DNA from 3 places in the Alteromonas sp. MTD1 genome. Region 1 is predicted to be linked to each of the others. Evidence: predicted binding sites of a transcription regulator. Region 1 holds the regulator's gene; each other region holds the start of a gene.

What was found. The regulator sigma-54, encoded in region 1, starts transcription at its own class of promoters, with help from an activator protein. The targets are predictions, from matches to a motif close to GTTGGCACGNNNNTNGNNT.
Region 2: xdp1 (exosortase-dependent surface protein XDP1) is a predicted target of sigma-54. The motif match lies at 2,296-2,314, and genes of this name have one in related genera.
Region 3: flgB (flagellar basal body rod protein FlgB) is a predicted target of sigma-54. The motif match lies at 1,716-1,734, and genes of this name have one in related genera.

What each region holds. Positions count from the first base shown of each region.
Region 1 is NZ_BTGG01000008.1:228,957-233,218, forward strand. Features, by position in the region: gene rapZ (RNase adapter RapZ) at 1-732, opposite strand, end outside; gene ptsN (PTS IIA-like nitrogen regulatory protein PtsN) at 803-1,246, opposite strand; gene hpf (ribosome hibernation promoting factor) at 1,260-1,547, opposite strand; gene ACGHAV_RS12660 (RNA polymerase factor sigma-54) at 1,577-3,070, opposite strand; gene lptB (LPS export ABC transporter ATP-binding protein) at 3,146-3,871, opposite strand; gene lptA (lipopolysaccharide transport periplasmic protein LptA) at 3,874-4,262, opposite strand, start outside.
Region 2 is NZ_BTGG01000007.1:355-4,616, reverse strand. Features, by position in the region: gene prsT (XrtA/PEP-CTERM system TPR-repeat protein PrsT) at 1-1,325, opposite strand, end outside; gene xdp1 (exosortase-dependent surface protein XDP1) at 1,428-2,252, opposite strand; gene xdp1 (exosortase-dependent surface protein XDP1) at 2,436-3,323, opposite strand; gene pssA (CDP-diacylglycerol--serine O-phosphatidyltransferase) at 3,558-4,262, shown strand, end outside.
Region 3 is NZ_BTGG01000005.1:195,901-200,162, forward strand. Features, by position in the region: gene ACGHAV_RS08465 (chemotaxis protein CheV) at 1-787, shown strand, start outside; gene ACGHAV_RS08470 (CheR family methyltransferase) at 803-1,633, shown strand; gene flgB (flagellar basal body rod protein FlgB) at 1,837-2,271, shown strand; gene flgC (flagellar basal body rod protein FlgC) at 2,274-2,696, shown strand; gene ACGHAV_RS08485 (flagellar hook assembly protein FlgD) at 2,728-3,414, shown strand; gene flgE (flagellar hook protein FlgE) at 3,429-4,262, shown strand, end outside.

The sequences.
Region 1 (4,262 bases):
AGCTACTGTTACATAGCTACGGTTGTTTCGCTCTAAATGTGGTAACCATGTGGTGATAAGGTTTTGTATTTGCCAGATAAACTTAGTAACAACTGGCTGAGAGCCTAAGAACACTTCTACCGGTGCATCTAAGCCAGTTAGGTGTTTTAAATCTGGTTCCCAGTGTGGGTTAGGTAAGAACCGCGCATCGAATACATAGTCAGCGTCTTTGGGGATGCCGTGCTTGAAACCAAACGATTCAAACACCAATACCAACCTTGAACTCTTCTTACCCAAAATACGCTCGCGAATTAATTCGGCTAGCTGATGAATTGTAAGTTTGTCGGTATCTAAATACAGGTCTGCACGTTCAACGATGGGGGCAAGTAGTGCCGACTCGGCTTGAATGGCTTCTGAAAGCGATTTGTTAAGCTTAGCAAGCGGGTGCAATCGACGTGTCTCGCTGAAACGCTTTACCAAAACGTCATCACTGGCATCGATATACACGATAGTCATCGACCACGAGCTAGGTAGATAGTCGAGTATTTCTACCAATTCATTGGGGTTTTTAGGTAGGTTTCGAACATCAATGCTTACTGCCACTTGGTCGTATTCATCAACCACAGTGTGGGTTAGGGTAGGCAGTAAGTTCACGGGAATATTGTCTACGCAATAGTACCCTAAATCCTCTAACGCTCGCAGTGCGACCGATTTCCCTGAGCCTGAACGACCACTGATAATAATCAGCTTCACCTTGCCTCTCCCTTTATTAAAATCTTAAGCTCGCACTGCTTATTGCAGTGAGGTTATATCTATTACGGCGTTAGCCCAGCGCTTTTACTATATCGTCGCTGGTGGTAGCGCGTCTTATTGCTTTTACGGTGTCTTTGTTGTTCAGTTTGCCCGCAACGGTGGCAAGCGTTTGAAGGTGGCCTTCAGTTTGCTCTTCCGGAACCAAAAGCGCAAAAAAGATATCTACTGGCTTTTCATCAATAGCATCAAAATCGATTGCTGGTGTACTGGTTACTACAATTGCAATAACTCTATCAAGACCAGCTAAGCGTCCATGGGGAAGGGCGATACCGTTTCCAATGCCGGTGCTCCCCATACGCTCTCGCGACATTAGGCTGTTTAATACCGTAGCGCCGTCTATATTTTCATTATTTTTAGCCGCAATGTCGGCAATGATTTCTAGAATACGCTTTTTACTATTACATTGAACCGCACACTCGGTGCGGTCCAAACTTACGATGGCTTGTATATCCATACTTAATTAACTACTAATGTTTTTTGAGTTTTTCCTTATGCTTGATTACCTGCCGGTCGAGCTTATCAACCATGCTGTCAATCGCCGCATACATGTCGGTATTTTCTGAGGATGCGAATACTTCAGCGCCACTTAAGTGAACTGTCGCTTCGGCTTTCTGATTTAATTTTTCAACGTTCAGGATGACATGCACATTAGAAATGTGATCAAAGTGACGTTCAAGTTTGCTGAACTTCGTATCGACATAATTACGCAAAGAGTCGGTGATTTCGACATGATGACCAGTAAGGTTGATTTGCATATTTCGTCTTCCTTATATTATGTAGCCCGTTAAATAAGGCTTTTGCGTTGGTTCGACGGCGGGATCGATAACGACTCCCGGTATTTTGCTATTGTTCGCCGGGCAACTTTAATGCCTTGTTCGGCCAACAATGAAGCAATCTTGCTATCACTTAGCGGCTTGCTAGGTTTTTCAGCTGCCACTAACTTCTTGATCAATGCACGTATCGCAGTAGATGAACACTCACCACCCGACTCGGTTGCTACGTGGCTCGAGAAGAAATACTTCAATTCGAATATACCGCGTGGCGTATGCATATACTTTTGCGTGGTGACGCGTGAAATAGTGGATTCGTGCATATCTACCATTTCTGCGACATCATTGAGAACCATTGGTTTCATCATTTCTGGGCCATGCTCAAAAAAGCCCATCTGTTGCTGCACAATACAATTAGCAACCTTCATTAAGGTGTCGTTACGCGACTCTAGGCTTTTGATAAACCATTTGGCTTCTTGCATGTGTGAGCGAATAAACTGCGAGTCGCTACTGTTTTTTGCACGACGACTCATTGCAGCATATTGTTGATTAACGCTAAGTTTTGGCAGGCTATCAGGGTTTAGCTCTACCACCCAGCGCCCGTTCTTTTTAGTAACCGATACGTCTGGAATAACGTACTCGGGTTCTTTAGTAACTAAAGCACTACCAGGGCGAGGATTCAAGGTTTGCAGCAAGCGCATTGCTTCGCGAAGCTGATCTTCTTTCAAACGGCTTTTACGCATGAGCGTACGGTAGTCTTTACTGCTAAGAAGGTCTGAATATTCTTCAATAAGCTGCTTGGCTTCAGCAAGCCACGGTGTGTCCTCAGAGAACTGACGTAGCTGCACCATAAGGCACTCTTGTGGAGAACGTGAGCCAGAACCAATGGGGTCGAACATTTGAATACGTTTTAACACGCACTCTACTTCATCCATTTCAATTAGCTCATCGCTGTCTTCGTCTAACACTTCCTCAGCGTTTACTGCTTCTAGAATATCTTCAAGTGACACGGTTAGATAACCCGACTCATCAATAGAGTCGATAATTGCCATGGCAATGGCTCTGTCTGTATCAGAGAAAGGGGTTAAACGCATCTGCCATAGTAGGTGTTCTTGGATATCTTCGGTAGTTTCGCCCTGAAAAATTTGTTCGTCATCACTGGCTGGGCCAGGCGCTGGCGCAGAAGAGGCCGAGTAGTATTCATCCCACGTGCTGTCTATAGGAAGTTCGTCTGGTAAATCGTTCTTTTCAAGCGCATCTCCGGCTTCTAACGTATCGCTTGAAGCCGTCGGTTGAACATCGCCACTGTCGTCGTTGTCGATGTTATTCTTTTCAACTTGAGGTTCGTCGTTGCCTTCTTCAACTTCTAAAAGCGGATTAGAGTCCAGCGCTTCTTGAATTTCCTGTTGAAGGTCAAGCGTAGAAAGCTGCAGCAGTTTGATAGCCTGCTGAAGCTGAGGTGTCATGGTAAGTTGTTGGCTAAATTTTAGCTGTAAAGATGGTTTCATCTACTTCTTATTTAAATGCTTTAAATTGAATACACCAAGAGCGAAACTGAAAAAATGACAATCCGGTTACATTAACTATAGCCTGAATTGTTCGCCTAGGTATACATCCCTAACTTTTTGATTACTTAAAACCTGTTCTGCGGTTCCCTGCGCAATTAATTCGCCATGACTCACAATGTACGCTTTCTCACAAACATCCAATGTTTCTCGTACGTTATGATCGGTGATAAGAATGCCTATGCCTCTATCACGAAGATGTTGGATGATCTTCTTTATATCATTAACTGATATAGGATCAACACCAGCAAATGGTTCGTCTAGCAAAATAAACTGTGGTTTTGCCGCCAGCGCTCGCGCTATTTCAACACGACGCCTTTCACCGCCCGACAAACTCATCCCCGCACTATTACGTATATGGTTAATATTAAATTCATCAAGTAGTGCGTCGGCTTCTTCTTCTTGTTGTTGTGAATTTAAATCTTTACGCGTTTGTAAAATAGCCATGATATTTTCATGCACAGTAAGCTTTCTAAAAATAGACGCTTCCTGCGGGAGGTAGCCAATTCCGCGGCGTGCACGTTCATGCATAGGTTGGTGAGTAAGCTCATTGTCGTCAATTTCAATTTTGCCTTTGTCTAGCGGAACAAGGCCGACAATCATATAAAATGTAGTGGTCTTACCAGCGCCATTCGGACCCAATAGCCCAACAATTTGCCCTGTTGATACCGATAAGCTAACGTCGCGCACGACTTGTCTTGCTTTATAGGCTTTTGCAAGGTTCTTTGCACTTAACGTCGCCATAACTATTCGTTACCTTCGTTGTCTTTTTTGTCGTCTTGAGACTTTGCTTTTCGAATGGTTTCAGGTGTAAATACGGTGGTTACTCTGCCATCACCATCGGTATCGTCACCGCCAGTTGCAAGCAATTGCTCTGTAATCATGTCGAAGGTAATGTTATCGCCTTGCACCATGCTGGTATCTTGCTTAAGTTCGGCTTTACCCGTTAGCGCAATAGTGCGGTTGACTACCTCATAACGAATTTCATTCGCCTTTGCCGAAACCGGCGTACCGTCTTCAAGCTGCTGAGAGTAGCTTGCAGGGTTTCCTCTCGCTACGAAAACTTCTCTTCCTTCGCCGTCAGTGGCGATAACTTCTACTTCGTCAGCATTAATCACTAACGAGCCCTGAGAGA
Region 2 (4,262 bases), on a different contig from region 1:
TTACTTTCTAAAATATCTAACGCTTGCTGCTGTTTGCCGCGTGCGGCCATTAGCTTAATTTTAAAAAGTTGCAGTTTTCCTTCGCTTGGAAATTGCATTTCTAAGTCAGATAGCAAGCGTTCAGCTTTAAACGCCTTTTTCTGACGAATAAATAGGTCACCTAGCAGCAGTGCTGAATCTACATCAGACATAAGTGCCGACTGATGTCTCTCTAGCAATCCTAGTGCTTGTTTATCTTGCTGTGTCGCAATGTAAACTTGGCTCAGCATAAGTACAGCTTGAAGATCATCGGGCTCTTTCTGCAGGTAAGCGTTAAAGTCTTTTGCTGCAGTTTCCATATTGTTGTTGAAGAAGTTGGTTAAGCCGCTAATGTAAAGCAGCATGGGCTGTGAGGTAATGAGTTCGGGGTCAAGTTGCGCCATAAACTCATTGAGTTCTTTCAACTTTGTATTGTCAATGGCTTGCTCGCTGTCGCGGCTTTGAAGCCAGCTGTTTAATAGTATGGCCAACGGGTCGTTGGGCGTATCTTCAATAATTTCGTCAACAAACAACTTTGCTGTGTCGTAGTCTTTTGCCTCTAGATAAAGATCTACAAGGTTTCTAAGTGCTATGGGGTCGTCTCGGTTAAAAGAAAGCGCTTTTTGTAAATTGGCAGTAGCAGCGTCTGTATTACCCTGACGGTAAGCAAGTTGACCTTTCAAGCGCCAAGTAATCGCGTTTTCCGGTTCGAGTGAAATAGCGTCATCTATTAACGCTTGCGCTTTTGCCAGCTCTTCATTTTGTAGTGCAATTGATGCAAGGCCATTTATTGCCGGTACAAAGTTTGGAGAACTTTTAACAATGGTATTGTAGTCACGAAGGGCACAGGCTTCGTCCTCAAGACGGAGACACGCCGTTGCTCTAATGAGCAGCCACTCTCGCTCAGCGTCGCCAGATAATCGCTCTAGGTTGGTAAACTCAACAATCTCTTTGTATTTGTTAAGAAATAGCCACGTATTTCCGAGGGGCTCAGCTAACAGGTTTATATCTGCACCCATTTCAAGCGCTTCTACAAATTCCATTTCAGCGGCAGTTAAATACCCGTTAATTAGCAGTATCTCGCCCATAAGTAGTTTAGCGGCTAAATTTTCAGGGTCTTTTTGTAGGCTATTCTTTAAGTGTATATAGGCCTCGTCGTATTCGTTCTTATTAAATGAAGAAAGTGCTTTTTCATAGTCTTCAGATGTTGTAGCAAAACTAGCACCGCTAAATGAAAGCATTGATGTAACCGCGAGTGACAGTAAGGTGCGATTGAATACACGTTTTTTATTGAGCAAGATGTCCATGAGTACCTATATTTCCACCTGACGAGAGGTATTTTTATGCATAAAAAAAGGTGGCTAAAGCCACCTTTTAAAGATACGTGTTTTCTGTTTAATTTTAAACAATTAAACGCGACGTTTACGTCTATATAGCAACAAACCTAGACCTAAGCTCATTAGTGCTAGCGCACCTGGTTCGCTTACTTCTGTGGTTGGTGAATTTACGCTGTGGCCGACCGTCAAGGTTGAAAGCTTGAAACCTACACTTGAGTACTGGTCCGAATTCTTATCAAAATAGATGTTGTAAGCTCCGACTAACCAGTATTTAGCGGCCTTTGTTAGGCTCGAGAACGATGATGTTCCGTTATTTATTCCGAAATGCCCCAAAGTTCCTGTAAGCGATTTCCTTGCGATATCGTCCCATGTACTCGAGCTTGAGAATAGAGGGACAGCACTATCGTCTAGACCCGCAACGGTGATCTCCTTAGAGCCATTGTTACCATTTACAGCATTGAAAGTTGCCTGTGATAGTATTACATCTTTATCAAAGCTTAGTAAAATCATATCGAAATCGTCACCACCCTTGAAATTATCGATGTAGTGAGAATCATTACTACTGTCTTTGTTCGTTATTGTTAAACCACCTTCCCAATTGGTGATGTTAGTTTGTTCAACAACTCTATCTGTCAGCCCGTTAGCATCTGCAGTATCCGACCACGCTGTGAGTCCAACTTTTATTTGTACGCCATTTACAACAATCACATGAGAGCTGTTCGTCGGATCTATCACCTCGGAAAAATTGTAGTTTCCATTATTCGAAACTAAATCATACTGTATGTAATCAAACTTGTTGCTTGCTAAACTTGAGTCTGATGCTTCAGATGAAAAAGATGTAGCTGTTAACAGACATAAGGAAGTTAATAAGGCTTGGTACGACTTAGCTTTAAACATTTACATTACCGAGTTTATTGAAATAGGTGTATACCACTACTCCTTGCTAAAACTGTGCCAAGTTTTTTTGTATTTGAAATGTATGGTTTTTTTTATGTTTTGGGGAGTGCGTCATGTGTAGAGGTAAAAAAAGCTGACAGTAGAAAACTGTCAGCTTTATTCTTTGGTAGGGGGCTATCTTAACTATTTATTAGTTGCTTGTTTTCTTCGCCACATAACTAGCATGCCAGACGCAAAAAGTAGTCCTATGGTGCCTGGCTCGCTCACTGCAGTGGTTGTAGGCGGTGTTGGTGTTCCGTCCACTGAAAAACCAATGCTTGTTAGCTTAAACGCATCATTATTTGAGTAACCGCCAATATCTCCGAAAACTTTATTATAAGCACCAACAAGCCAGTATTTAGCTGATGTATTAATGGCAAACTCAGATTTGTATTTTAAATGCTCATCGGTTGTGTCACATTTTTCGACATTATAAGAGGCTGTTAAGGCGTCCCCTACAATGCTGCTCCAAGTGCTACTACCAGATGTCAAAGAACTGATATTGTCTAGTGCTGCCACTGAAACCTGTGTATCGCTTTGACTGTATGCCCATGAAAAGCCAGCACCCTGCAACGTTACTGAGTCAGAGAACGAGAAAAGGACAAAGTCAAAGTCTTGCCAGTTGCCACTTACTGTATTCATATTATCAATGGCATGGTCAGGAGAGTTATGAGAATACTCCCAATCTTGATTAGTAACACCGTACCCATACCAATCTGAAATCTTGTACGTATTTGCACCTACAACAATGTCGTCCTTACTGCCAAAAGTATCGGCCCAGCCGCTGATAGAAATATCCACACCGCCTATCGCAACGTCTGATGACGTGGTGGATGTGCTTTCGAAAACGCCTTTATCGACAAGGTTATAAACATTCTCACCAAGAGGCGAGTTACACTCGATACTAGTAGATTGGGTACTCGTACCGCATCCGCTGTAATTATAGTTGTACCAGTTACCGGCAATCGCGTTGTTCGCTATACAAGTAGTAGACAAAGCCAGGCAAATCTTAATGATGGAACTTAACCGCATATCAATTAATCCTATTACAATTGAGTGGGTCAGCGCCTCTTGCGCTTTGAGCGCGAGGAACTTCAACATGGAAATCGGATTCTACTATGTATAAGGAGTGTGTTGGGTATGCGAACCCATACGATGTTATGGAGTACTTTTATTAACGCTATCTCATGGATGTATACAGACAGCTATGCGAATAACGCTAGATATGAAATAATTAGTAAAGATTAAGTTGAAAAACGAGGACATATGTCTGAACAGAAGAGAAAAGGAATCTACTTGCTTCCTAACCTATTAACAACTGCGGGCCTATTCTCAGGTTTTTTCGCCGTTGTGTCTTCAATGAACGGCCGCTTTGAAGCAGCTGCGGTCGCAATTTTTGTGGCAATGATATTTGATGGGTTAGATGGACGTGTAGCTCGAATGACCAATACACAAAGTGATTTCGGAGCAGAATACGACTCGATGGCCGATATGGTGTCTTTCGGTGTTGCGCCTGCGCTTGTTGCTTACAACTGGGGGCTGACCGAATTAGGTAAACTCGGTTGGTTGGCCGCATTTATATATGTTGCTGGTGCTGCTCTTCGTTTAGCACGTTTTAATACGCAAGTTGGCATCGCCGATAAACGTTTCTTTCAGGGGCTAGCAAGTCCAGCCGCTGCGGCTGTTGTTGCTGGTCTTGTTTGGGTTGGCGTGGAATATGATGCCGTTGGTACTGATTACGGCCTTATTGTAGCTGCGGTTACTGGGCTGGCAGGTTTGCTAATGGTGAGTAACTTTAAGTACAACTCTTTTAAAGAAGTAAACTGGCACGGAAAAGTACCGTTTGTAGCTCTTCTGCTTATATTGCTTATTTTTGTAATTGTCGCCACAGAGCCAGCGCTTGTGCTGTTTATGGTATTCGCGCTTTACGCGTTGGCAGGTCCTATCAATACTTTCCGCACCGTAGAGAAA
Region 3 (4,262 bases), on a different contig from region 1:
TCTAACCGCAATGCCTAAATTAAATCCTTTGGTGCGTGGCGTAGCGCACATTCGTGGTCAAACTATATCGGTTATCGACCTTAGCATGGCAACCCGAGGCAAAAAAATTGAAGACCTTAAAAACGCTTTTATTGTGATTGCCGAATACAATCGTTCGGTACAAGGGTTTTTAGTTGGTGCCGTAGAGCGCATTATCAATACCAACTGGGATGCTATTATGCCTCCACCTCAAGGCACAGGTAGAGCGAGTTACCTTACTGCAGTCACCGAAGTTGAAAACGAGCTAATTGAAATTTTGGACGTTGAGAAGATCCTTAACGAAATATCTCCTCTTAATGCGGAAGTGAGCAATGATGTAGCTGATAGCCTGACCACAGAAGGCCAAGAGAATAAAATTATATTTATTGCCGACGACAGCGCTGTTGCGCGCAACCAAGTTAAAAAGGCACTTACTGCGCTTGGCCTCGAAATGGAATTGGCTAAAAACGGTTTAGAAGCCTTGAATCGTTTAAAAGAGATCGCTGAGGAGTACGGTGACGTCACGAATCGTGTGGGTGTTTTGGTTTCTGACATTGAAATGCCTGAAATGGACGGCTATACCTTAACTGCAGAAATTAAAAATACCCCTGAGCTTCAGAAACTGCATGTTGTATTGCATACGTCATTAAGCGGTGTATTCAACCAAGCAATGGTTCAAAAAGTGGGGGCTGACGACTTTATCGCTAAATTCCACCCAGATGAGCTGGCAACTGCGGTTCAAAAGTGGTTGATGACTGAATGTGAATAACGGAGCATAATGCGATTGGCCAATAAAGAAGTATCGCCAGAAAGCTACCTAAAATTTCGAGAATTTCTCGAAAAGCAATGCGGCATCGTGCTTGGCGACAGCAAGCAATATCTAGTACGAAGTCGCCTTGCCTCACTCCTGTATAAACACAAATACGAATCTGCAGATGAATTAATAAGTGTTGTGGTAAGAGGCTTCGACCGCAACCTTCTGCAAGATGTAATTGACGCAATGACCACTAACGAAACCCTTTGGTTTCGTGACAACTATCCGTTCGACCTACTGGTAAAAGAGCTGTTACCCAGCCTAGCGTCGCAGAACAGAAAGATTCGAATTTGGAGTGCAGCATGCTCGTCTGGTCAAGAACCGTACTCTATTGCTATGTCGGTGCTTGAATTTCAGCGTCAGCGTCCAGGTACACTTCGCTCTGGCGTTGAAATAGTTGCGACAGACCTTTCTTCTGAAATGCTTAAAAAATGTGAGTTAGGTATCTACGATGAGCTTTCATTAGCGCGAGGCTTGTCAGCGGGACGACGGGAAATGTTTTTTCAAAAAAATGACGCGGGCGCTATGCAAGTGAAACCTGAAGTAAGAAAAATGGTGAGCTTTCGAAGCTTAAACCTACTGTCAAGCTATGCCGCACTCGGACGTTTCGATATTGTATTTTGCCGCAATGTGCTTATTTACTTCTCGCCAGAAGTAAAGCAGCGCATACTGCAACAAATTGCCGGACAGCTGCAAAGTGACGGTGTACTTTTCCTTGGCGCATCAGAATCTATCAGTGCCGCGAGTAACTCCTACAGCATGGTTAAGTGCAGCCCTGGCTTGTACTATCAAAAAAAGTAATCTACCTAAATGGTCTGAAATATAAAGCTTTTTTGTATTTCAGACTCACCTGCATCCCTTTTGAATTTCCGTCAAAAAACATTTTGGCATCTGCCTTGCTATGAATCCTTGTACTTACTGTATGGAAAACTTCCAGTCAGCATAAAAAACTATGTATGGCAGCAGTAACTGAACATTAATTACGTTATGCAGGGGTCATCATTATGGCTATAAATCTTGATAAATTGGTCGGCTTCCACGAGTCTGCGCTGAAGATAAGAACCGAGCGCATGGAAGTGATTGCAGGCAATTTAGCTAACGCCAATACCCCCGGATACAAAGCAAAAGACATCGATTTCAATAAGGCAATGCAGTGGGCAATGCGTGATAGCGCAGGCGGAGCTCCTTCTCGGAGTGCTGGCGGTTTAGTTACAACCAACGATCGCCATATGAGCGGCAATTCTGCGTCGGCAGCGGCAAATTTTGACATGCAGTACCGTGTACCCACACAGCCAGATACTGGCGATGGTAATACGGTAGAAGTACAAGCAGAAAGAAATCGTTTTCTAGACAATGGTTTGCGTTACCAAGCCAGCCTTGAATTTATTAACGGTAAGGTCAAGGGTATGAAAAAAGCGCTCAGCTCAGGAGGACAGTAATCATGGGCCTATTTAATGTTATGTCAATCTCAAGCACAGGTATGGAAGCGGAAAACGTTCGCCTTAATACCACGGCAAGTAACATTGCTAACGCAAACTCTGTGAGCAGTAGTTACGATGAAACTTATCGAGCTCGTCATCCTGTATTTGCGACAGCGCTTCAAGATGCGATGCATAACCAGTCCAAAGGCACAGGGGTCCAAGTTAGAGGCATTGTTGAGAGTGATGCGCCTCTTCAAGTTGAGTATTCGCCTAATAACCCTATGGCTGACGCAGATGGTTATATTTACAAGCCAAATGTGAATATTGTCGAAGAAATGGCAAACATGATGTCGGCATCAAAAGCATACGAAACTAACGTGCAGGTAGCCGACACTACCAAACGTATATTCCGTCGAGTGTTGCAACTTGGTCAAGGGCAATAATCTGCCGCTTGGTTAATGTGAGGAAATATCAGTGAACACGATAAATAACACCGGTTTAAACAACGACCTTTACTGGCAAGAAGAAACCGTAAAAGTTGCAGATGGCACCGAGCAGCAGCTTACGCAGGAAGATTTCTTTGCGATGCTGACCGAGCAACTTGCCAACCAGGATCCAACTAAGCCGGTAGATAACGACCAGATGGTTGCCCAGATGACCTCATTTACCATGGCAGACGGTATCTCTAACTTGAACGAAAAGTTTGAGGCATTTGCGACGTCGATGACGTCTAACCAAGCACTGCAGGCGTCTAGTCTTATTGGGCAAAACGTTTTGGTTCAGGGCAATGTGGGCTATCAAGCTGCTGAAGGCGACGGTATTTCGGGTGTTATTGTTAACGACAAGACAGTACAGAACATGACAATCACCATCGAGAACCAGTTTGGTGAGGTGATTAAGACCATTGATGCAGGCACGCAGGCGGCTGGTAATATTGAGTTTGAATGGGATGGCAAAGACAAATTCGGCAATGCCATGCCGCCAGGTGAATATGTAGTAAATGCTAACGCGGAGCTTAATGGTGAAGGGGTGCAGTTAAACACCGCCATTAATCGCCACGTTGGAAGTGTAAGTTTGGCTGGAAGCAGCCAAGGCGTAATTTTGAATTTGGATGGTGATGTCAGTATCAATCTTGATGACGTCATTCAAATCGGCAGTTAGTAGGAGAATCAATAATGTCTTTTAATATTGCACTGAGTGGCGTATCAGCCGCACAAAAAGATTTGGATGTAACCGCCAACAACATCGCAAACGTAAATACGGTTGGCTTTAAAGAATCACGCGCAGAGTTCGGTGATGTATATGCTGCATCACTGTTATCTGGTGGTAAAACCAAAGTAGGTGATGGTGTTCTAACACAGGAAGTTGCACAGCAATTTTCTCAAGGCAGCTTACAGTTCACCAACACTGCATTGGACTTAGCAATTACCGGCAACGGTTTCTTCACTACAATACCCGAAATTACGTCTAGAGATTTTTCTTTTACGCGTGCAGGCCAATTTAAATTAGATAGTGATAATTTTGTTGTTAATAGTAATGGCGACAACTTAATGGGATTTCCTGTAAACAGTGATGGTACAAGTTCTTCGGTAGCACTGAGCACAACAGTACCTGTGCGAATTCCCGACTCATCAGGTTCTCCGCAGCAGACTTCAGAAGTTGACATTAGAATGAACTTACCTGCCGGTGATGCAGCATTAAATCCTGCTGATTTTAATCCTGACGATCCGCTTACTTATAATGCTGCAACCTCAGTCACAGTGTATGATTCATTAGGCGATAGCCACGTCATGACATACTACTTCATAAAAGACGGGACACCAGGCGTAAGTAATGAATGGTTTGTTGCTACTGCAGTGGATGACACACTGGTAGATATGACCGACTCAAATGGCCTAGACACTGACCCCGCAACTGCTGTTAACGCAGTAGGCGCAAACACTGGGAATGCGGTAACTGCCTCTAAACTTATTTTCTCTCAAGGTGGTGATTTCATTAACATGGAAACG